3 regions of the Arthrobacter sp. alpha11c genome follow, and region 2 is predicted to be linked to each of the others. Evidence: riboswitches for the same ligand, from Rfam matches in the RefSeq annotation. Region 2 holds a riboswitch; each other region holds the start of a gene.
The links. A riboswitch is a leader RNA that binds a small molecule or an ion and turns the genes downstream of it on or off. The one in region 2 is predicted to bind thiamine pyrophosphate.
Positions count from the first base shown of each region.

Region 1 (7,756 bases), 350 kb from region 2:
CCTGGTCAGTGGCCGCAGCCGGAGTCACCCCACAGAATGCTTCATAATCCATGAGTTCAGTGATGGGCTCCGCTTCAGGATCCTTGGAGACCTTGATTTCCCGCCAGCTGCCGCCAAGCGCGTCAAACAGCGCCACACGGCCAAGCAAGGAACGCCCGACGCCGGTAATCAGCTTCACTGCCTCCGTCACCATGAGGGATCCAACCGCGGCACACAACATACCGAAGACTCCGCCCTCACCGCATGAAGGCACTGAGCCGGCGGGCGGGGCTTCAGGGTAGAGGTCACGGTAGGTGGGGCCGTGCTCGGCCCAGAAGACGCTGACTTGCCCGTCGAAGCGGAAGATGGAGCCCCAGACGTAGGGCTTGCCCAAAATCGCGGCGGCGTCGTTGACCAGGTAGCGCGTGGCAAAGTTGTCCGCGCCGTCCAGGATGAGATCGTAATCGGCGAACAGTTCCAAGGCATTCGAAGAGTCAAGGCGGACGTTGTGCAGGACAACGTCCACCAAAGGGTTCAGCTCCGCAATGGCTTTCCGCGCAGATTCGATTTTGGGAGTGCCCACGTCCTTGACGCCGTGGATGACCTGCCGCTGCAGGTTGCTGAGGTCTACGTCGTCGTCGTCGACGATTCCCAGGGTTCCTACGCCCGCCGCGGCGAGATACAGCAATGCAGGAGATCCCAGCCCGCCGGCACCTATGACAAGAACTTTCGCATTCTTAAGCCTGCGTTGGCCCAGAGCGCCGATTTCCGGAATGATGAGATGCCGGGAGTACCGTTCCACCTCGGCCGGCGTTAGTGCGGCGGCCGGTTCAACGAGGGGCGGCAGGACAGTGGGCGCGGGGTGGGCAGCAAGAATTGAGGCCATACCCCAATGTATGCCTGCCGATGCTGCCCGGTCATATTACCCACCGGTACAGTGGTCATAACTGCAAAGGAAAGGCGGCAGACTGTGGCTGACGGCACACGGGCAAACGATGGAGCACCAGCGAAGCAAGAACGGACTGGTTCGACGCGTTCAGCAAGGTTGCCCCGGGACGAGCGCCGCGCACAGTTGCTTAACGCCGCCTTGGAAGTTTTCGTGTCCAACGGCTTCCACGGTGCTGCCATGGACGAAATTGCCGAGACAGCGCATGTGAGCAAGCCGGTCCTGTACCAGCATTTCCCTTCCAAGCGCGAGCTGTACATGGCGCTGCTGGACAGCCATCTGGCCGCCCTGACGGATTTGATGCTCAATGCCCTGAACTCCACCACGGATAACAAAGAGCGCGTGAAGGCAGTCATGCGGGCCTACTACAGGTTCATTGCCGACGACGACCAAGCCCACCGCCTGGTTTTCGAGTCTGACCTCATTAATGACCCCGATGTCAGCTCGCGCTTGGAGACCTTCAACAAAACGTTCGCCGACGCCGTGGCCCACGTCATCGCCGAGGACACCAAGTTGCCCCCTCTGGAGGCGCAACTCCTAGGCCGGGGACTGGCAGGAATGGCGCAGGTCAGCGCCCGTTACTGGCTCGAAACCGATGGAAACCTCGACCTCGATGTAGCCAGTGATCTGATCTATCGTTTAGCTTGGCGCGGAATCAGTCGATTCCCCAAAGAGTCCTAGGCTACAAATAGAGGACTGACTTAAAACTTGATTGGCTTGGAGGCCTTGCTGTGGAAGTAAAGATCGGCATTCAGAATGTTGGCCGGGAAATTGTGCTCGAATCCGCACTCGATGCTGATGCTGTAGCCAAGATCGTCGGAGAGGCCATCTCCAAGGGTTCGGATCTGCGGCTCACGGATGAGAAGGGCCGCCAGATCATCGTTCCCGGCAGCGTGTTGGGCTACGTTGAAATTGGTGCCGAGGAAGTCCGCCGCGTCGGTTTCGGCGCACTCTAGCGGTTCCCAATTACAGCTGCCGCTAAGGAGTCTCCATGCTTTCACTCGTTGTGGTGGTTCTTGCCACGATCGCTACAGGATTCATCGTGTGGGCAAATGACAAGCGACACGGCAAGTACGGCATTGCATTGCCGGCGGGCGTTTCGGCAACCGTCGGCGTGCTGAGCTGGATAGCTTTCATCATGGCCGGCTTTGGTTACCAGCCCGGGCTGACCTGGATCCCCTGGGTCCTCCCTATCGTGTTGGGGACGGTCATCGCGATTGCCATTGTGGTCTTTCTGGGCCGCAAGCGCACCCAGCATGACACCGCCGCCCTCACCAAGGCCCTGAGGCTCTAAAGCGCTAAGACTCTAAGGCACTGAGGCTCTAGGCGCTGCGCACTCTTAAACGCCGCTGGCCATCACCCGTGGGTGATGGCCAGCGGCGTTTAACCTTCCAACCCGCTCAATCTCCGGGATAGCGATCCGGCTGCGCCAGGGCACCGGATGCCGCTGCGGCCTCGGTCACGGCAGCCGCAGCAGCGATGTCGCGTTGGGTCACCTGGCCGCCTGCGTCATGGGAAACGTAACGCAAGAACACCCTGTTGTAACGCCAGTCAAGATCCGGGTGGTGGTTCTGTTCCTCGGCGATCCGGCCAATGGCGGCGATGAGCGCCAAGGCCTCCGCCGCCGTCGAGGTTTTGAACACTGTCACGAGGCCGTCCTGGAGCTTCCAATCCGGAAGGTTCTTGAGGGCGGCCTCCACGGCGACCTGGGTCAACGGCTCTTTCCTGTCAGCCACCACTGCTCCTTCATTCAGAGGAACTCTGCCCGGCCTTCCATGGCCGATGACGCCAAGGCGTGCTCCCGGCGCGGGATACGGCCAGCCTGCTTGGCCAGCCTACCGGCGATCACCGCGTGTTTGAAGGCTTCGCCCATCTGCACCGGATTCTGCGCACGGGTCACGGCCGTTGCCAGCAGGACAGCATCGCAGCCCAGTTCCATGGCAAGCGCGGCATCGGACGCAGTCCCGATGCCGGCGTCGAGTACTACCGGAACTGAGGCCCGGGACACGATCAGTTCGATGTTGTGCGGGTTCAGGATGCCCAGCCCCGTTCCAATAGGAGAGCCGAGGGGCATGACTGCTGTGGCACCCAGGTTTTCCAGGCGCAGGGCAAGAACGGGATCGTCATTGGTGTAGGCGAAGACCTTGAAGCCACGGTTCACCAGCTGTTCGGTTGCCTCCACGAGCTCCACCGCATCCGGAAGGAGTGTATGTTCATCGGCGATGACTTCCAGCTTCACCCAGTCCGTCTCCAGCGCCTCCCGGGCGAGCTCCGCGGTCATCACTGCGTCTTTGGCAGTAAAACAGCCAGCGGTGTTGGGCAGGACCCGGATGCTGTGATCCAACAGCAGTTGAAACAGCGAACCTGTCTCGGCTGGTGAGTACCGGCGCATTGCCACAGTGGTCAGTTCCGTTCCTGAAGCCAGGAGGGCTGCTCCCAACCCATCCAGACTCGGCGCACCACCGGTACCCATGATCAGGCGGGAGCCGAATTCGACGCCGTCGATCACCAAAGCATCAGTGCGGATGTCAGTTTTTGCTGCGGTCATTTTTCAGCCTCCCTGGACTGCGGTTACGAGTTCGAGTTCGTCTCCATCGGCGAGCGCAGTCGCGGCCCATTGGCTGCGCGGCACCACCTCGGAATTGCGGGCGACGGCGACACCCAGCTTGCCGCCGTCGGCTGCCTGTCCGCGGTGGTCCAGGACGCGGCCTGTGATGGCGCTGACGAGAGTGCTGACGGATGCGTCGTCCGCCACGGCGTGTTCGGAGCCGTTGAGTTTGATGTTCATGGTGTGTCCTTGATTGCTGGTTGGAGGCGGTGATCCCGCGTTGCCGTAAAACGATCAGGCCGGAAAATGGACCATCGAGGGTCGGCTGAGCCGCTGATCAGCCCGCCGACGATTTTGGCGGCCACAGGCGTCAACAGAACGCCGTGGCGGAAGAACCCGGACGCGATCACGAGACCGTCGATGGTGCCCTCGAGTCCAGTAACGCGTCCCAGTCCAGAAACGCGTCCAAGTAATGGTGCGTTGTCCGGAGTGCCGGGCCGTGCGCGTGCTGCGCTTCCAACAGTTCCAGTTCCGCCACCGCAGGCACCAGCACTTGGGCGTCCCGCAGCAGTTGGTAGACGCCGCCCGCGGAGACTGCATTGGTGGATGCGGATAGTCCGTCCTCGCGCTGGGTGGCTCCGATCACCACCGTGCCATCGTCCCGGGGCACGATGTAGACCGGCACCCCGCGGACCATGCCCCGGATGGTGGATGTGAGGAGGGGCTGGAGGTGTTGAGGAACGCGCAGCCTGAGAATGTCGCCGTAAACGGGCCGCAGGGGCAGGGTGAGCCCTTCGGGGAGATCGCAGATCCTTGCCGCATCAAGCCCGCAGGCGATCACAGTCTCAGGGGCCACAACGACGGCGCCGGAATCAAGTTCGACCCCGGAGACATGGTCCCCGTCCCAGAGCAAACGGGATGCGCGGAGCGGCAGGGCGAAACCGTCCTCCGCTCCGGAAACCCACGTTGCGTCACTTGGTTCGTGGGCTGCCAACCCTTCCATGAGGCACCGTGCAAGGCGCCGCGGATCCACTTGGTGATCGGCAGGTATGTCGAAGGCACAGGAAATCTGTGGGCTCAGCAAAGGCTCACGCTCGCGCGCTTCCCGCAATGACAATGGCTCCACGTGGAGCCCCGCGGCCTGCTGGACTGTCCGGAGGTCTGCCAGCGCGCGGCGGTCGGCGGCGTCGGCACCAACGGCGATTGTCGACGTCGTGCGGTATCCGGTGGCTGATTCGCCGCCATGGACGCTCCGGATGAAAGCGGGCCACAGTCGGGAGGATTCCAGCATGAGTTCCAGGAGGTCTTCTTCCTGGTAGTGGAGTTCACTGACCGGAGCCAGCATCCCGGCGGCAGCGAACGTCGCACCCGCTGCGGGGGTGGGATCAATGAGGACCACAGAGCGGCCCTTGCGGCGGGCTTCGTGGGCGATGCCAAGGCCGATGATGCCGCCACCAATGACTGCGACGTCTGCCTGCAAGGGGTTTTGGCGGGATTCTGCCATATGTTTCCTTCCCTACGCCGGTATTAGCCGGATCAGGTCAAGCGGTCGGCGCTGAAGCCCTCTCAGCCGGACGGTCATATGACGCTGTCACGGCTCCCGCAGTACGTGCCCAGTTTAGAGGAACTACTCTGGTTTCCATGACCCAGCATGATGTCCACACCACTGCCCGCCTTTACTTGTGCACTGATGCCCGCAAACGCCAGGGCGATTTCGAAGACTTCGTCGACGCCGCGTTCGAGGGCGGCGTCGATATCATCCAGCTTCGCGACAAGACGCTCGAGGCCGCCGAGGAGCTTGAGGTCCTGGAGGTTCTGCACAACGTGGCCCAACGGCACGGGCGGCTGTGGGCCGTCAACGACCGCGCCGATGTTGCCAGTATTTCCGGGGCTCCGGTGTTCCATATCGGGCAAAAGGACATCCCCCTGCGCGCCGCACGTCACCTCCTCCACGACCGCACCGTGATCGGCCTCTCCACCCATACGCCGGAACAGGTCGACGCCGCGATAGCTGCCTCCCCTGGCAGGAGCGGACTGGATTATTTCTGTGTTGGTCCGGTGTGGGCAACGCCCACAAAGCCAGGCCGTGAAGCAGTTGGGCTGGACCTGGTCACATATGCCGCGGAAGCCGTAAAGCGCGCGGACGAGGAGACCGTAGGTGGCGTCCTCCTCCCCTGGTTCGCTATTGGCGGCATCGACCTCAGCAACATTGAACAGGTGGTTGCCGCGGGAGCGAGCCGGGTCGTCGTGGTGCGGGCCATCACTGAGGCAGAGGATCCGACGGCGGCGGCCAAGACTTTGCTGGAAGCGCTCGACGCCGGATAATCACCCGGCGCCCTGGTGGCCGCGGAGAATATGCGAAAGTCTCCTAAGCCGTGAGCCCGAGCCCGGACATGCGTCGCCCATGCCGCTCCGCAAGCTCGGCCGTGAGGGCCTTGACTGCCGTGCGCGCATCCCCGCCGCCCTTGAGCAGCGGTCCTAGCTGGGGATGTTCCATGCCTACCCGTTGTGCTTGCGTCAGCGCTTCACCGACGAGGCGGCGGCCCCACAAAGCCAGTCGCGATGCCAGGCGAGGGTCATCAGCCAGGGCCCTGCGCAGGAGGACGCGTAATACTTCCGTGGCTTGGTCGGCGGAGGCAACCTTCTGGACAAAGGCTTGCGTCCCGCCGTCAAGGAACGACGCGACCATGCGGTAGAAGTCCGATGACACGGTGTCGATCACATAGGCCTTCATGACTGATTCAAACCAGTCCGCTGGCTTTGTTCGCTCGTGGAAGTGGTCAAACGAGCGCTGGAACGGAAGCATGGCCTCTTCGGCATCGAGTCCCATCTCCGAGAGCCGGCTGCTGATTAAGGCGAAGTTTCCGTAAGCGCCAACGGCGATCTTTGCCAGCACTGCCCTGTCATGGAGGGTGGGAGCGTACCGGGAGTCGAAAGACAGCCGGCCAAACGCCGATAGCTCGCCGTAGGCCATGGCTCCCAGCAGCTCCGAAGAGAGGCGCTGGACGCGAGCATTATCGTCCAAGGAAGTGCTCATGGTCCAAGACTATCCAGCGATTTCGGGCTAACCTGATTTTCGTGTCACATCATCGGATTTCGCCCAACGTCGACGACTCGTCGGACCAGCTCGCGGAGGCATTTGCAGCCCTCCGGACCGAATTGGAGCTCCCGGGCGAGTATCCGGCCGAAGCCGTGGCGGAAGCCCGGAACGCAGTAGAAAACCACATGCTGCCGGACCGTGACCTCAGGGACATTCCGTTCGTGACCATTGATCCAGCCACGTCCACCGACCTGGACCAAGCGGTGTTCATTGAACGTGCCGGTGACGGTTACAAAGTCCTCTACGCAATCGCGGACGTGCCGTCCTTTGTTGCTCCCGGCGGGGCACTCGATGCCGAAACCCGGCAACGGGGGCAAACATTTTATGCTCCTGACGGGAGGATCCCGCTGCACCCGGAGGTTATCAGCGAAAACGCCGGAAGCCTGCTGGCTGGTCAGGACTGCAGCGCCTTCGTCTGGGACTTCGAACTGGACCACAATGCGGAGGTATCCGCCACATCCGTGGCCCGTGGCACTGTCCGTAGTCGCGCCAAGCTCAGTTACAAAGGTGCCCAGGAACAGATCGATGCCGGCACAGCCCCGGCGGTCCTTGAGCTCCTCAAGGAGGTTGGCCTGAAGCGGGTGGAACTGGAACGACTCCGCGGTGGCGCCAACCTGAACATGCCGGAGCAGGAAATCGTCCAGGCGACCGGTGGCGGGGGCTACAGGATTGTGGCGGCGCCGTCCCTGCCTGTGGAGGACTGGAACGCGCAGATCTCCCTCATGACCGGGATGGCAGCGGCCCAACTGATGCTCGACGGAAAAGTAGGCATTCTGCGCACCATGCCGTCACCGGACGAACGGTCACTGCTCCATTTCAAACGCCAGACCAAGGCTCTCGGGAAACCCTGGGACGGCGAGGTCACCTACGGTGAGTACCTTCGGACACTTGACGCTTCGGATCCCAAACAGCTTGCCATCCTGCACTCTGCAGGAACACTGTTCCGCGGCGCTGGATACACACCTTTCGATGGCGAACTTCCACCCAACATCATCCAGTCAGCCATCGGCGCGCCCTATGCCCACACCACGGCCCCTTTGCGCCGCCTCATCGACCGCTTTGTCCTGGTGATCTGCGAGGCCCTCAGCAACGGCCACCAGATCCCGGCGTGGGCGCGGGAAGCACTTCCATCATTGCCTGAGATCATGGCCTCATCGGACCAACTGGCCGGGCGGCTTGAGCG
Region 1 is NZ_CP196747.1:44,662-52,417, reverse strand. It holds gene moeB (molybdopterin-synthase adenylyltransferase MoeB) at 1-865, opposite strand, end outside; gene ACTAQJ_RS00270 (TetR/AcrR family transcriptional regulator) at 872-1,606, shown strand; gene ACTAQJ_RS00265 (DUF3107 domain-containing protein) at 1,657-1,881, shown strand; gene ACTAQJ_RS00260 (hypothetical protein) at 1,917-2,219, shown strand; gene ACTAQJ_RS00255 (4a-hydroxytetrahydrobiopterin dehydratase) at 2,326-2,661, opposite strand; gene ACTAQJ_RS00250 (thiazole synthase) at 2,676-3,473, opposite strand; gene thiS (sulfur carrier protein ThiS) at 3,477-3,713, opposite strand; partial or broken gene thiO (glycine oxidase ThiO) at 3,710-4,977, opposite strand; TPP riboswitch at 4,970-5,087, opposite strand; gene thiE (thiamine phosphate synthase) at 5,115-5,798, shown strand; gene ACTAQJ_RS00230 (ferritin-like fold-containing protein) at 5,842-6,510, opposite strand; gene ACTAQJ_RS00225 (RNB domain-containing ribonuclease) at 6,552-7,756, shown strand, end outside.
Region 1: it holds a riboswitch for thiamine pyrophosphate, as region 2 does, so the genes downstream of both, thiO (glycine oxidase ThiO) here and thiC (phosphomethylpyrimidine synthase ThiC) in region 2, are expected to answer to the same signal.

Region 2 (7,756 bases):
ACAACGTGGACCTGTTGCCAAAGATTCGCATTGAGGTTCTTGCCACGGACGAGCAAGCAGATGACATCCTGGATGTCCTGATCGCAAGCTCGAATACCGGCCGGGCCGGAGACGGCAAAGTCTGGACCGTGGATGTCTACGAAGCAGTTCGAGTGAGGACCGGGGAGCGCGGCGCTGCCGCAATCTAGGTCCTGAAATCACACTCCTGACACGAAAGCGGGCCGGGTACCAGCAAAGGTACCCGGCCCGCTTTCTGCGTTGTCGGCTTGCCGACCCGTGTCCGGCCTAATTGACTCAGCTGTCTTGTTTCACGACGGCGGTGGGCCAGTCCGCCGGCCCGGCGCCACCGGCGTCGTACTCCTCCAACGGGACGTCGCCGCCCTCCCAGGCGCGAAGAACAGGCTCGATGATCCGCCAGCAATCCTCGGCTGTATCGCCTCGAACGGACAACAAAGGGTCGCCGTTGAGGATGCCTTCCAGCACTTCTCCATAGGGCAGCATTCCGGCCGCATTGAGCTGGGTCACCAAACTAGCGCGGTCAAGAGTGAAGATATCGCCTGGGCCGTTCACGTCGACGTCGAGTTGGAGCACGTCCGGACCGAAGCCGATCCGAAGCTGGTTGGGGGAGTCCACGCCCGAAAATCCCTTGGGAAGGTGGGGGACCGGATGGAAGGTGATCACGGCCTCCTTGCGCCGGCGTCCCATGGCCTTTCCTGAGCGGAGGATGAACGGCACGCCCTTCCAACGCCAGTTGTCGATGTCCACCCGGACCTCGGCAAGGGTTTCAGTATTGCGGGCCGGGTCCACGCCGTCCTCGGCAGCGTAATCCGGCACTGCTCGTTCTCCGAGGGTGCCTGCGGTGTAGCGGGCGCGGCGTGTGGAATCGGTGTATGGGGCTTTGACGCTGCTGGCCCGCAGGACAGTGGCCACGGCGTCGCGGAGGTCCCTTTCCTCGATGGTGGCCGGGGCGTCGATGGCCAGGAAGGCCATGATGTGCAGGAGGTGGCTTTGGATCATGTCGCGGAGCGCCCCGGCGGTGTCGTAGTACCGGGCGCGGCCCTCAAGTGCCAGATCCTCGTCAAAGATGACCTCTACTTTTTCGATGTGATCGCGGTTCCATACCGGTTCCAGGAACCGGTTGGCGAAACGAAGGCCCAGGATGTTCAACACCGTGGCTTTGCCCAGGAAGTGGTCCACGCGGTGGATGTGGTCCTCGGGCACCAGTGCGGCGAGCGTCTTGTTCAACTCATGCGCAGATTCCGTTCCTGAACCGAATGGCTTCTCCATCACCAAGCGTGTTCCCGCGGGCAGCTGATCCCTGTGGAGAACCTCACAGGCCTTCTGGCTGATGTGCGGCGGCAGGGCGAAGTAGATGGCAACCGGGCCTTCCAACCTGGCCAGCAGCTCCGCCAAAGGCCCGTCTGCCGTGACATCCAGCTGATGGTATTCGGTTACTGCGGCTACAGCAGCCAGAGCAGCGCGGCCTTCTGCATCGGCTGCATCCGACGCCGCCGCAAAAGCGCCATGGACGCGTTCCTGCCACTGTTCAGGGGACCAAGGGTCAGAACCTGCCCCCACCAGTCGAAGCCCCGGTGCCCGGCCGGAAGCCAGGAGTCCGGCAAGTCCGGGCAGGAGCAGCCTGCCTGTCAGGTCCCCGGACGCGCCGAGGATGAGCAACGTTTTCACAGTTGTTTTGCTGGTCACTGTGCCAGCATGCCATCTTGCAGGTGCGACTTGGTACCCTAGATAGTCGAGTCCCTTGGTTGACGCAGATTTGTTGGGGTTGAGACAAATTTGTTTGGGGCAAGAACAAGTCAAGACTCTGGCGTGCCGCACTGGCCGCCAATCGCAGACCATCGAAAGAAGTGCACGGCGCGTGTTCAATTCACTCTCTGACCGGTTGACAGCAACCTTCAAGAACCTCCGTGGCAAGGGCCGCCTCACCGAGGCTGATGTCGATGCCACCGTCCGGGAGATCCGCCGTGCCCTTTTGGACGCGGATGTTGCCGTTTCGGTGGTCCGCGAATTCACGTCCCGCATTCGTGAGCGGGCTCTTGGTGCCGAGGTTTCCGGTGCGTTGAATCCGAGCCAGCAGATCGTCAAGATCGTCAACGAGGAACTCGTGGAGATCCTCGGCGGCGAAACCCGGCGCATCCGCTTGGCCAAGACCGGCCCCACCATCATCATGCTGGCCGGCCTCCAGGGTGCAGGCAAGACCACCCTCGCTGGCAAGCTGTCAAAATGGCTGAAGGCGCAGGGCCACAGCCCCATGCTGGTTGCCTGCGACCTCCAGCGGCCCAACGCCGTAACGCAGCTTCAGGTTGTCGGCCAGCGCGCAGGCGTTCCTGTCTTCGCGCCGCACCCGGGAGCCACCTCGGAGCTGGATCACCCGGCCGGTGACCCCGTGGCTGTCGCCAGTGCCGGTGTGGAAGAAGCGCGCCAGAAGCTGCACGACGTCGTGATCGTTGACACCGCCGGCCGCCTCGGCGTGGATGCCGAGATGATGGACCAGGCACGCCGGATCCGTCAGGCGATCATCCCGAACGAAGTCCTCTTCGTCATTGACTCCATGATCGGCCAGGACGCCGTCAACACGGCCATGGCGTTTGACGAAGGCGTGAACTTCACCGGCATCGTGCTGTCCAAGCTCGACGGCGATGCCCGCGGTGGTGCCGCGCTCTCGGTTGCGTCCGTCACAGGCAAGCCGGTCATGTTTGCGTCCACCGGTGAAGGCCTGGACGACTTCGAGCTCTTCCACCCGGACCGTATGGCGTCGCGCATCCTGGACATGGGTGACGTCCTGACCTTGATCGAACAGGCTGAGAAGGCCTGGGACAAGGACGAAGCTGCCCGGATGGCGAAGAAGTTCGCCGACCAGGAAGACTTCACCCTGGACGACTTCCTTGCCCAGATGCAGCAGATCCGCAACATGGGTTCCATGAAGAAGATGCTCATGATGATGCCGGGTGCCCAAAACATCCGGCAGCAACTGGAGAACTTCGACGAACGCGAAATCGATCGCGTTGAGGCGATCGTCAGGTCCATGACGCCGCACGAGCGCGTAGCTCCCAAAATCATCAACGGCTCCCGCAGGGCCCGCATTGCAAAGGGTTCAGGTGTGCACGTCTCCGAGGTCAACGGCCTCCTGGAGCGCTTCGCCCAAGCCCAGAAAATGATGAAGAAGATGGCCCAGGGCGGCATGCCCGGTATGCCGGGCATGCCTGGAATGGGTGGCCCCGGCGGCGCCCGCAAGGGTGGCAAGAACGCTCCCAAGAAGAAGGCGCGCTCCGGCAACCCGGCAAAGGCAGCCCAGGAACTGCGCGACGCCGAGGCCAAACGTGCCAACGCGGCCTCGGCAGCTCCTACGGGAGCGGCGTTCGGCCAGGGCGCTGCGGACTTCGATCCGTCCACGCTGAACCTCCCCAAGGGCTTCGAGAAGTTCCTGGGTAAGTAGCCGGAATCTCAGACTCAACACTGTGACAGCTGGCGCCGTTGTGAATGCCCATAACGGCGCCAACTGCTTTTTGGCGGGGATGTCAGGGCTCTGGACTAGGGTGAATCCATGCACAAGCAGCGCGTAGTCTTCGTCCACGGACTGGGGAGCTTTGGCGCCTCGGCATGGCCCAAGCAGCACGGCATGGCCCTGTCATATGACGCACTGTTCCTCCGCCGGCACGGCTTTGATCCCGTGGCTGAACCGGTGGAATCCGACGTCGCTGCGGATATCGGCATCGTGGTTGCTTCGCTGGTGGATTCTGGTGGGGGCCATGTGGTGGCGCATGAGCAAGGTGCAATCTCTGCCATGCTCGCAGCAATTGAACGCCCGGACCTGGTGCACTCACTGACACTGGTTGAACCGGCTTGTTTATCCTTGACGGCCGAGCTTCCTGCCACGACATTCCATCGTTCGCTCATGGAACCGCTGTTTGACGTGCGGAAGCAGCTTAAGGACGCCGACTACGAACGCGAGTACTTCAGGCGTGCATTTTCAGCCGAAGCCAGTGGGCTGGACACGCCCGAGGCGCGCCGTTCGGCACGTCGCCTCCGGCTGCAGGCGCCTCCTTGGGAAGCGCCCCTGCACATCGTTCCTGGCGTTCCTACCCTTGTCCTAACGGGCGGGTGGGAGCCACTGTACGAAGAAATTGCCGCGTACCTGGAGGACACCGGTGCCCTCCGCCGCGTAGCAGCTGGAGGGCACCGGCCCCAGGACTCGGTGGATGGAGACCGGATTATTCGCTCTTTTGTAGCCGACGTTGTCCGGACGAGGTCAGTTAAGGTTTCCTGACGCTGCCGTGTTGGTGGAGGACATCTGGGTAGAGGGAAGCTGCAGCTCAGGCAGGTACACCTTGCCACCTGACGCCAGGAATTCTTCGCTCTTTTCCCGCATGCCGTCGTATATCCCCGCAATGGCGGCCTGCGCCTCGGCCGAACCGAACTCGTCCCTGATGTCCTGGCTGATGCGCATCGAGCAGAATTTGGGCCCGCACATCGAGCAGAAGTGCGCGGTCTTGGCAGGTTCGGTGGAAGCGTTTCGTCGTGGAAGGCTTCGGCGGTGACCGGGTCCAGGGACAGTGCGAACTGGTCCCGCCAACGGAACTCGAACCTGGCCTTGGACAAAGCGTCGTCGCGTTCGTTTGCGCCCGGGTGTCCCTTGGCGAGGTCCGCCGCGTGCGCGGCGATCTTGTACGTGATCACACCGGTCTTCACATCGTCCTTGTTTGGCAGTCCCAGGTGTTCTTTGGGCGTCACGTAGCACAGCATGGCCGTGCCATAGCGCGCAATTTCCGTTGCGCCGATTGCCGAGGTGATGTGGTCATAGCCAGGAGCAACGTCCGTGACCAGCGGTCCCAAGGTGTAGAAGGGGGCACCTTTACAGAGTTCCTGTTGGCGCTCCACGTTCTCGCGGACCAAGTGGAAGGGAATATGCCCGGGTCCTTCAACCATCACCTGCACATCAAATTCCCAAGCCCGCTGGGTCAGCTCGGCAAGCGTATCGAGCTCGGCGAACTGCGCGGCGTCGTTGGCATCGGCTGTGGCGCCGGGGCGCAATCCGTCGCCCAGGGAGAATGCGACGTCGTACTTGGCGAAGATTTCGCAGAGCTCATCAAAATGCGTGTAGAGGAAGTTTTCCTCGTGGTGCGCCAAGCACCATCCGGCCATGATCGAGCCGCCGCGGGAGACGATGCCTGTCACCCGGTTTGCCGTCAAGGGCACGTACCTCAGGAGCACTCCGGCGTGGATTGTCATGTAGTCAACGCCCTGCTCGCATTGCTCGATGACCGTATCCCGGAAAATTTCCCACGTGAGTTTGTTGGCCTCGCCGTTGACCTTCTCCAGGGCCTGGTAGATGGGTACTGTGCCGATCGGAACGGGGGAATTGCGGATGATCCACTCGCGGGTGGTGTGGATGTCGTCTCCCGTGGACAGGTCCATGACAGTATCGGCACCCCACTGGGTTGCCCATTGCAGCTTGTCAACTTCCTCGGCGATGGAACTGGTGACGGCGGAGTTTCCGATGTTGGCGTTGATTTTGACCAGGAAGGCCTTGCCAATGATCATGGGCTCGGACTCGGGGTGGTTGATGTTGTTGGGGATGATAGCGCGCCCGGCAGCCACTTCGCTGCGAACCACCTCAACGTCGCAGTTCTCCCGCAGCGCCACAAACTGCATTTCCGGCGTGACGATGCCTTGCCTGGCATAGTGCATCTGGGTGACGGTTTTGCCTTCGACGGCGCGGCGGGGCACCGGTTGCGCCCCCTTCCACTCCTGGGACGCCGCGCCGCGGCGTACCGCTGATTTGCCGTCGTCGAGCAGGTTCCTCTCCCGCCCGGAATATGCCTCGGTATCTCCTCGGGCTTCGATCCATCCGGTGCGGAACGGCTCCAGGCCCACCACGGGGTCACTGCCCGGTCCGGCAGTTCGGTATACCTGCAGTGGCTCATTGGCTTCACCGTTGGGGGAGGGCTCCAAAGCAATCTCCGTAACGGGGACCCGGATACCATTTGCCGGGTCTTCCAGCCAGGCCAGCGAATGGGACTTCAGTGACTGGGTGACGGTTTCCGCCGCCTTTTCGCTGGTATTGGTCTGGTCTTGGGCAGAGCTGTGCTGTGTTTCGGTGGTGCTCAAAGGATTACTCACTTCCTTCGCCGGCATTACCCGGACAGGTTCAACGGTCGCAGACTGCTTCAGTCCGATCTCAGCCCCTGCAGGGGCCCCCGTGTGGTCGTAGACGAAGCTACCACAGCTCTGATCCGGGGCCCAGTCATACCCCGCAGCGGTACCGCAGCCGTACCCATATGGGAGGTCTGTGGCATGGCGGCGGATTAGGCTTTTGCCATGGCCAACATCATCGAATTCACTGGTCCTGTGCTTGTGGCAGGAGACGATCAACGGCATGGGCTGTGGTCCGTTGATGGCAAACTGACGTTCGAACGTCCCGTTGCCGCACCCGATTCCATACTGGAGGGATGGGTCCTCCCTGGTTTTGTGGACGCCCATTGCCACATCGGCCTTGGCGTCGGCGGGCAGTTGATGAGCAGACAACTCTTGCCCAGGCGCAGGCCGACCTAGAAGCCGGCACGTTGTTGATCCGTGACGCCGGCTCGCCAAGCGATACACGTTGGGTTCAGCGGCGGGAGGATCTCCCACGGCTGCTTCGTGCCGGACGCCACATCGCCCGGAGCCGGCGTTACCTGCGTGGCCTGGGTCACGAAGTGGAGCCGGGCGAGCTCGTGGAGACAGTCCGTAAGGAAGCCCGGGACGGGGACGGTTGGGTCAAACTCGTAGGCGATTGGATCGATCGCGGTGCCGGTGACCTGACGGTTTCCTTCCCTAGGGACGTCGTGCGGGATGCCATTGCGGCCGCCCACGACGAAGGGGCCAGGGTGACTGCCCACTGCTTCGCTGAAGACACCGTTGATGACATGCTCGACGCCGGGATTGACTGCATTGAGCACGCCACTGGCCTTTTGCCCCGTCACATTCCCCGTCTCGTGGAGCAGTCTGTCCCGATTGTTCCTACGTTGGTTAACATCGCGACTTTTCCGGATATCGCGGCCCAGGCCGCACCTAAGTTTCCGGTGTACGCGGACCACATGACCCGGCTTTGGGAGCGACGCCGCGAACGGGTGCTCGAGGCCTTTGAAGCAGGTGTCGGCATCTACACAGGAACGGATGCAGGAAGCGTAATCAAGCACGGCAGGATCGCTGACGAAATGAAGGAGCTTCACGACGCCGGCCTGCCGTCCACTGCCGTCCTGGGCGCCGCTACGTGGGGCGCACGGAAGTGGCTGGGAGCCGAGGGCATCAGCGAAGGGGCAAGCGCCGACGTCGTGCTTTGCCGGGATGATCCGAGGAAGAACCTCGCAACTGTGGCGAGCCTGAACCATGTAGTCCTGCGCGGGAAACTGGTCTAACTCGGAATAAATTTCTAACTCGGAATAAATTGAAGCTTCAAGTAATTTGCATAAGTAGAACGTGCCGAAGGGCGGCCATCTATGAATCGGGAGCTTCACATGACGACGACATCCAACCAGGATCTCCTTCCTGCCGAACTCACCATGGGCACCGTCATGCTCAAGGTCGGCGATATGAGGGTGATGAGTGACTACTATCAGCGTGCCCTGGGCCTTGAGATCGTGGCTGAGCAGGATGGCGGGCTGTACCTGGGGCGCCTGGGCAAGCCTGTAGTCCACCTCGCTCCCGCCGCCGGCCTGCAGATTCCAGGCCGTGGCGAAGCCGGGCTTTTCCATACAGC
Region 2 is NZ_CP196747.1:394,984-402,739, forward strand. It holds gene ACTAQJ_RS01775 (P-II family nitrogen regulator) at 1-188, shown strand, start outside; gene ACTAQJ_RS01780 (glucose-6-phosphate dehydrogenase) at 295-1,704, opposite strand; gene ffh (signal recognition particle protein) at 1,877-3,454, shown strand; gene ACTAQJ_RS01790 (alpha/beta fold hydrolase) at 3,563-4,285, shown strand; partial or broken gene thiC (phosphomethylpyrimidine synthase ThiC) at 4,268-6,126, opposite strand; TPP riboswitch at 6,122-6,229, opposite strand; partial or broken gene ACTAQJ_RS01800 (amidohydrolase family protein) at 6,337-7,415, shown strand; gene ACTAQJ_RS01805 (VOC family protein) at 7,515-7,756, shown strand, end outside.

Region 3 (7,756 bases), 1.3 Mb from region 2:
AAGTGTTGCCTTCAGCCGTTGCAGCGGGCTGCCCTGCGAACCCACTCCGCGGGCGCGCCTGGCCATGCCGATGGTCTGCCATTCCTCAGCCATTAACCCCACCAGGCGCATGGCGGCCAGCGAACCGAGGACAAAGCGGTGTGGCAGCTTCGCCTTCTGCGCCAGCGCGTCAGCAAGGTCGGTGGGGTCGGTGCAGGTCATCAGCAGGATTGCCGGCAGTGCTATCGCCAGGCCGCGCAGCGTGAATCCCAGTCCCAGCTGAAGGGAACCTTCGCTGATGGACCAGAGTCCGACGTCGAGCAGTACGGCCCCGCTGTCAGCCGCCACGATTGCGGTGCTCCAGCCACCAATCGCCGCAGCGATGATGAGCGGCCAGGCCCGCTGCCATAGAATCCCCAGCGTGAGGCCAGCCAACGGGAACAGGGCCAGCTCGGCGACGAGCGCCGTTGAAGCGGACACCCAGTCGATCGACAACGCCAGCACCAGCGAAATGAGAAAGACGGACACGAACTTCACCAGAGGATTGGCCCGCGTGAGGAGGGCGTGGTTGCCGCGCAGGTTCAGGGCGTCCCTCATGCGGCACCGGCTTCCTGGCGGGCTGCGTTGCTGTGCGGGTCCGGGACGTGCGGGTCCGGGACGCGCTGTGCCGCCGGATCCAGCCGCAGCTCTGTACCGCCAAGGACCGCACTGAATTCTTCGTCGTGCGTCACGGACACAACGGCCGTTCCGGCGTCCAGCAGTTCCGAGAGGAACGATGCCAACTCTGCCCAGGTGTTGGCGTCCTGGCCGAACGTGGGCTCGTCAAGCACCAGCACCTTAGGGTGGGCCGCCAGGACCGTGGCCACGGACAACCTGCGCTTCTCGCCACCGGACAATGTGTAAGGGTTCGCGTCCACCAAATGCGTGAGCCGCAAACGCTCCACCAATTCATCCACGCGTTCTTCACCGTGTCCCAGATGCTTTGGTCCGAACATCAGCTCGTCCAGGACCTTGCCCGTCACGAACTGGTGCTCCGGTTCCTGGAACACGGTGCCAATGCGCGAAATCAACTGATCCGCCTTCCACTTGAACGGGTCGATTCCAGCTCCTTCTGAAAGCTCGACGGCGGCACTCACTTTGCCGTCCACGGGCGCCAGAAGGCCGGCCAATGTGAGCGCAAAAGTAGATTTGCCGGCACCGTTCGGACCCGTGATGGTGAGTGCCTGGCCAGCCCGTACTTGTGCGCTGATACCCGATTGCACGGGGACGGGTGGGATGGTTTTGAAGCGGCGACGGCGCGACTTCTCACGGGAGACAGCCAGGTCCTGTGCAACGAGGAGGAGCTGCGCTGCGGATTCAGCGCCGCCCACTTCCTGGGTTGTGGTCCTGCGGGCGCGAGTAGCCGGAACGTACCCCGGCACCCACACTCCCGCTGCCATCAACATGGTGCGGGCCTCTGTGAGCACCTGATCCGGCGGGCCGTCCAGGAGCACTCCGCCGCCGGCCGAGGGTGGCTGGAGGACCACGATCCTGTCCACCAGGTCCTTCCAGACGGACACACGGTGTTCCACGACAACCAAAGTGGCACCGGTCTTTTCCAGGCACCGCTGCACGGCGTCGCGAACCTCAAGCACGCCCACCGGATCGAGGTTGGCCGTGGGTTCGTCAAGCAGGATCAGCCCCGGCCGCATCGCCAGGATGCCAGCCAACGCAAGGCGCTGCTTCTGCCCGCCGGAGAGTGCCGCCGTCGGGTGATCCAGTGCCAAACCGCCGCCTGCAGCCGTGCGCAACCCAACGTCGTCGAGCGCTTCATGGACGCGGGCCCAAACTTCATCCCGGGGAACGGCAAGGTTTTCGGCGCCAAACGCGACGTCGTCACCCACCCGTGAGAGCACCACCTGGGTTTCCGGATCCTGCTGCATCAGACCTGCACGGCCGCGTTGTTCGCGGGGAGCGAGGCCGTCGATCAACAGCGAGCCGGTCTCGTCCGAATCGTCTTCCTCGTCACCCAGCACACCGGCGAGGGCATGGAGCAGTGTCGACTTCCCTGCGCCCGATGGACCCAGCAAGAGCACACGCTCGCCGGGCTCGATCCGGAGATCGAGGTCCTGGATGGCGGGTGTGGAACGCCCGGCATGCCGCCATCCCCACCCTTGGGCGGTGATGGCGGCAGGCCGCACCTGGCCGCTGCCTTCTTTCGCAGGCATTAGTTGAAGACGGGCTCCGAAGCAGCCTTGCGCGACGCGAAGGAGCTGAGGACGCCGGTCTTGGCCAGCCCGCGGGTGGCAACCCAGGACAGCGCGCCGGCGATGATCGCACCGGAGAGCGTGGTGAAGGCGATGTAGGCCAGCTTGTCGATTGCTTCGTAGGCGATGTTCCAGCCCCAAGGCAGGAAGGAATCGTTGAGACCGCAGAAGAGGCCCGAGCCCGCACCTGCGAGGAGTGCAGCGGACAGGTCGAACTTCTTGTACCGGAACGCAGCGAAGACGAGTTCCGCGCCCAGCCCCTGGAGGATGCCGGAGATGAGGACGGTGGTGCCGTACTGGGAACCCATGATGAGTTCGCCGGTGGCGGCGACGGCTTCGCAGAACAGGGCTGCGCCCGGCTTGCGGATGATGAGCATGCCCAGGACGGCGGGGATCATCCAGCCACCGGCAATCAAACCGGTAAGCGGCGGATACGTGGCGTTCATGGGGATGGATACGATTGCGGCGCCCTGGGACCAGGCCCAGAAGATCACGCCGCCGGCGATGGCAATCAAAGCTGCCACCACGATGTCTACAACACGCCAGTTATAACTGGTTTTCTTCACGCTTGCCGTGGTCATTTTTCTGCCTCCTGAGGTACAGGAGGGGAAAGTGCTCCCCGGAAACCCCCGGTCGGCCTGCGCCGCCCGGATCCGGACACTCTGAGAAGCTCGACTCCCTTGCGCCGGTACTAACCGGATCAGGTTCGAGGGTCTGCGGCTGTCCGCACTCTCAGCGCCCTCGCGTCTCCTGCATCTCTGCAAGGTCCGACGGCGGCGCTCCCCTGTCGTTATTAGATCTGCCCTTATGGGCGTGGTTCAGTTTACACCTGTGGGTGTTCGTGGGAGGTGGGGGTTAGTCACAAAGCGGCTGGCAACCACACCTGAGAGAATGATCCAGCAGAATCGACGCGGCAAAGGGGTATTTCATGACGGACCTTCCCACGACGGACATCCCAGTTCCCCAAGCCCGCCTTGCCGCGAGCGTCATCCTGCTCCGCGACTCCCCGGCCGGGCTCGAAGCCTTCGTGCAGCACAGGGTTGCCACCATGGACTTCGCCGCCGGCATGGTGGTCTTTCCGGGAGGCCGGGTTGACGCCGCAGACCAGGACGGATGGGATTACCCGGCTGAGCTGCTGGAACAGCACGCTGCAAACTGGCATCTGAGCTCCATCGCCGTTGATCCCGAACAGGCCCCGGCAAAGTCAGGCATGGTGCTTACCGCTGCACTGCGGGAGGTTTGGGAGGAGGCCGGACTTCGCCTTGATTCCTCAGACCTTCGCCCCTGGGCCAACTGGGTCACGCCGACGGACATGCCCAAGCGCTTCGACACCTACTTCTATGTTGCCAAGCCTGCTCCGGAAGCAGCACCCCAGCACCAAACCACTGAAGCTTGGCAATCACTCTGGATGCCGGTGGATGGGATCCTGGCGGCCGAGGCGGCCGGTACATTGCAGCTGATGCCACCCACGTATTACCTGCTCAAGGAAATTGCCGGTCTCGGAACAGTAGATGCCGTCTGGGAAGCCGATCACGATGTTGTCCCTGTCCTTGCACCACGCGGTTCCATGGCAGCTTTCCTCAAGGAACGGGAAAACCGCCGCTAGTCCCAAGCCGCCTGCATGTGAGGCTAGGCTGGGGGCATGAACCTCTTTTTCAAGCTGCTGGGTGCCGGAGTAAGCCTTGCAGCCGGATTCGTCGGCACCAAGTTGGTCAACAAGGGCTGGGAAAAGGCCACGGGCAACAAGCCGCCCACAGGCCACGACGATATGGAAACGAGCCTTCGCTCAGCCTTGTCGTTCGCGCTGATTTCGGCCTTCGTCAGTACGCTCATCCAGGTTTTCGCGAGCCGTGGCACACAGCGTGCCATCGCCCGCTTCGCCAAGACGCAGGATATCGTCTAGGCCGCGCATAGGCATTCCAACGCGGGAATCCTAAGCGTCCGGCGTGGAACCGTCGCCGGCCGCCCTTTGGACAACCGCTTCAAGCTCATCCTTGGTGAGCAGTTCGCGGTGCCCATGCTTGGTTCGGTAAGCGGAGCGGCCCACCATGTGTGCGGAGACCGGTGCGGTGAGTAGCTGGAAAATCCAGGCCACCACGAGAACCGGCCAAACCCACCATGTGCGCATTTGCAGACCCATGGCCGCAAGCATGAGAAAAAGGCCCAGGACCTGCGGCTTGGTTGCCGCGTGCATGCGGCTCATGAGATCGGGAAAACGCAAAAGACCAATCGCGGCGCCGAGCGACATCAGGGCACCCACCACAAGAAACACGGCCGTCACGGCGTCGATCACGGCATCCACACCAGTGGTTTCAGGAGTCATTGCTGTGATCCCTCCGATCGGCCACAAATCGAGCAAATGTTACGGAGCCGACGAAGCCGATCACCGCGAGAGCCACGAGTAACACCAGGTTATTCAGGTGCCGGTTCATCGCCATATCGATCGCAAGCGCGGCGCCAAGAATGGCCAGCAGGACATCCGATGCCAAAACGCGGTCCAACAAAGAGGGGCCGATGGCGATGCGGATGATCGCTCCCACAGCAGCCAAGCTCAGGATGACAGCCGTCACCAGCAGAACGAGTTCTTTCACAGAGCTGCCCCTTCCAAGCTCGGACCGGGTTCAGCCTGGAGTGCGTCGAGTTCCTCGCGCGTTCCCATGATCCGGATCAGCGTGGCCTCGATGTTCTGGACTTCCTGACGGATCTTGGCGATTCCGGCTTCCTCGTAAATATTGAGCGCGTGCAGGTAAAGCGTGGACGTCGAGCGGTCCACTTCCACCACCAGCGAGCCCGGGATCAGGGAGATTACGTGCCCGGTTGCCGTCACGATGAGGTCCGAATGGCTGCGCAACGGAACAGCGACGACGGCGCTACGCACCTTTGGCCCCTTCACTACGGCCAGGTAGAGGACCAGGAAGCTCGCTGCCGCCACTTTGCCCAGGAATACCATGGCGAAGGAAATGGCTCGGAGAACATTGAACCTGCCGCTAAGCTCCACCGGCGGAAGATAGAAGAACTTGGCGACGAGCACAGCGATGAGCACACCGAACAGCAGGTTGCCCGGGCTGAAGTCCCGCCACAGGGCTCCCCAGACGATGACCAGCCATACCAGCAGTGGCAGTTCAGTGCGGAAGGAGATTGGTTTTCGGCTCATTTGGCAGCCCCTGACTGACCCACTGCTGGCACCTGTGCGGAGTCCCCCAGGACTGAATGGATGTAGGCAGTGCGGTCCAACATGATTTCCGCCGAGCCGTCGGCGAGGTGGAAGAGTGGGCCCGCAAAGACTGTGAGCGCAACACCGAAGGCCACAAGGCCCGCGGTGGAGCCCACCATTGTCCGGGGAAGTACCCCCACGTTGCCTGGGGCCTGAAGCACCGGATCAGGGTACTCGGCGTCCTCGGGCTTGCGCCAAAATGCCCTGTTCCAAACACGGGCAATTGCCAACAAGGTCAGGAGGCTGGTGACGACGCCGCCCACTACCAAAACGATGGCCAGCGGCGTACCCAGTTGCACGCCCGCCTGGAGGAGCCCGAGCTTGCCCAGGAAACCCGAGAACGGCGGGATGCCCGCAAGGTTCATCGCCGGGACGAAGAACAACAGGGCAAGGAGTGGCGAGAGCTTGGCCAGGCCACCCAAGCGGTCAATGGACGAGGAACCGCCCCGCCGCTCAATCAGGCCGGTTACCAGGAACAGGCTGGTCTGCACGGTGATGTGGTGCGCCACGTAGAAGACGGCCGCGCCAAGGCCCATGACAGACGACATTGCCAAGCCGAACACCATGTAACCGATGTGGCTGACCAGGGTGAAGGACAAGAGACGTTTGATGTCGCTCTGCGCCAAGGCACCCAGGATGCCCACCACCATGGTCAGCAGCGCCACCACCATTAAGGGCACGTTGAGGGTGTCGCCGGGAAAGAGGAGCGTCTCGGTGCGGACCATGGCGTAAACACCCACCTTGGTCAGCAAACCGGCAAACACGGCTGTGACAGGGGCGGGTGCGGTTGGATAAGAGTCTGGAAGCCAGAACGACAGCGGGAACACGGCCGCCTTGATTCCGAACGCCACCAGCAGCATCACGTGCAGCAGATTCTGGGTTCCTTGATCCAGCTCGGCCAGCTTGATGGCGAGGTCCGCCATGGTGATGGTCCCTGTCGCTCCGTAGATCATGGCGATAGCGATGAGGAACAGGACCGACGACACCACGGACACCACCACGTACGTGACGCCGGCACGGATGCGGGGCCCCGTCCCGCCAAGGGTCATCAGCACATAGCTCGCCGTCAGCAGGATTTCGAAACCCACGTACAGGTTGAAAAGGTCACCTGTCAGGAAGGCATTGGATACGCCCGCCACCAGGATCAGATAGGTGGGGTGGAAGATCGAGACGGGCGCTTCCTGGTCGCCGTCGGCCATGCCTTGGCCGGTGGCGTAGATCAGGACGGCGAGGCTTACCACGGTGGAAACCACCAGCATGAGCGAGGAGAACTGATCCACCACCAACACCACGCCCCACGGCGGCAGCCAACCACCCAGCGTGACGGATGTAGTGCCTCCCTCCCACACGGACGCCAGGAGCAGGCATTCGAGCAGGAGTGTCGCGCTGAGGATCACGATGCTGACTACCCGCTGCGCAGCCGTGTGCCGGATCAGCACGAACGCCAGGGCTGCGCCGAGGATCGGTAGGAGGACAGCCAGTGGCGACAGGTTTGCGAGATTCACGCGCTGCCTCCTTCCTTGGTTCTTACCGTGTTGGGCTTTTCGGTCGCGTCCGGTTGGGCACGGTCTTCGGGGCTGGCCGGAGTGATCGCGAACTCCGATGTTTCCAGCGGGACAATGGCGTCGTCTTCCGCGTCGAAGCTCGGAGTCCGGGCTACGCGGCGGTCTTCGATGTCATCCTGGATCTCGTCTTGCCGTGCCAGGGCCCAGGTCCGGTAGATGATGCCAAGCATGAAGGCGGTGACGGCGAATGAAATGACGATGGATGTGAGGATCAACGCCTGTGGCAGGGGGTCGTTGTACTCACTGGAGGCTGTTTCCTTGTCGAACAGAGGAGCCAGGCCGGCGTACCCTCCCGTACTGAGGATCAGCAGGTTGGTGGCGTTGGCAAGCAGCATCAAGCCAAGCAGGACGCGCGTCAGGCTCCGCTCCAAAATCAGGTAAATGCCGCAGGCATACAGCACACCCATGACGATCAGGAGGGTCAGGTTGATGCTCATGGGTTGCCCTTCCCGGACGCGGCAGTTTCAGCGGGCGCAGACTCGGCGACTCTGGTCTTTCCGGCCTTCGCCCCCTTCTCTTCAAAATGTTCGTCGATCTCGGCGCCCAGGCTGCGTAGAACGTCGAGCGCCAAGCCCACCACCACGATGTAGACGCCGATGTCGAAGATCGTGGACGTGACGAACTTGACGTCCCCGAATACGGGCAGCCAAAACTCGATAATGGCGCTCTGGAACACCTGTCCGCCCAGGAGGAGAGGCACGAAACCGGACGCTGCCGCCGTCGCAAGTCCCGTCCCCAACAGCGTTCCGGCA
Region 3 is NZ_CP196747.1:4,190,278-4,198,033, reverse strand. It holds gene ACTAQJ_RS19510 (energy-coupling factor transporter transmembrane component T family protein) at 1-576, opposite strand, end outside; gene ACTAQJ_RS19505 (ABC transporter ATP-binding protein) at 573-2,186, opposite strand; gene ACTAQJ_RS19500 (ECF transporter S component) at 2,186-2,806, opposite strand; TPP riboswitch at 2,885-3,021, opposite strand; gene ACTAQJ_RS19495 (NUDIX hydrolase) at 3,154-3,831, shown strand; gene ACTAQJ_RS19490 (DUF4235 domain-containing protein) at 3,868-4,128, shown strand; gene mnhG (monovalent cation/H(+) antiporter subunit G) at 4,159-4,548, opposite strand; gene ACTAQJ_RS19480 (MrpF/PhaF family protein) at 4,538-4,816, opposite strand; gene ACTAQJ_RS19475 (Na+/H+ antiporter subunit E) at 4,813-5,379, opposite strand; gene ACTAQJ_RS19470 (Na+/H+ antiporter subunit D) at 5,376-6,944, opposite strand; gene ACTAQJ_RS19465 (Na(+)/H(+) antiporter subunit C) at 6,941-7,441, opposite strand; gene ACTAQJ_RS19460 (Na+/H+ antiporter subunit A) at 7,438-7,756, opposite strand, start outside.
Region 3: it holds a riboswitch for thiamine pyrophosphate, as region 2 does, so the genes downstream of both, ACTAQJ_RS19500 (ECF transporter S component) here and thiC (phosphomethylpyrimidine synthase ThiC) in region 2, are expected to answer to the same signal.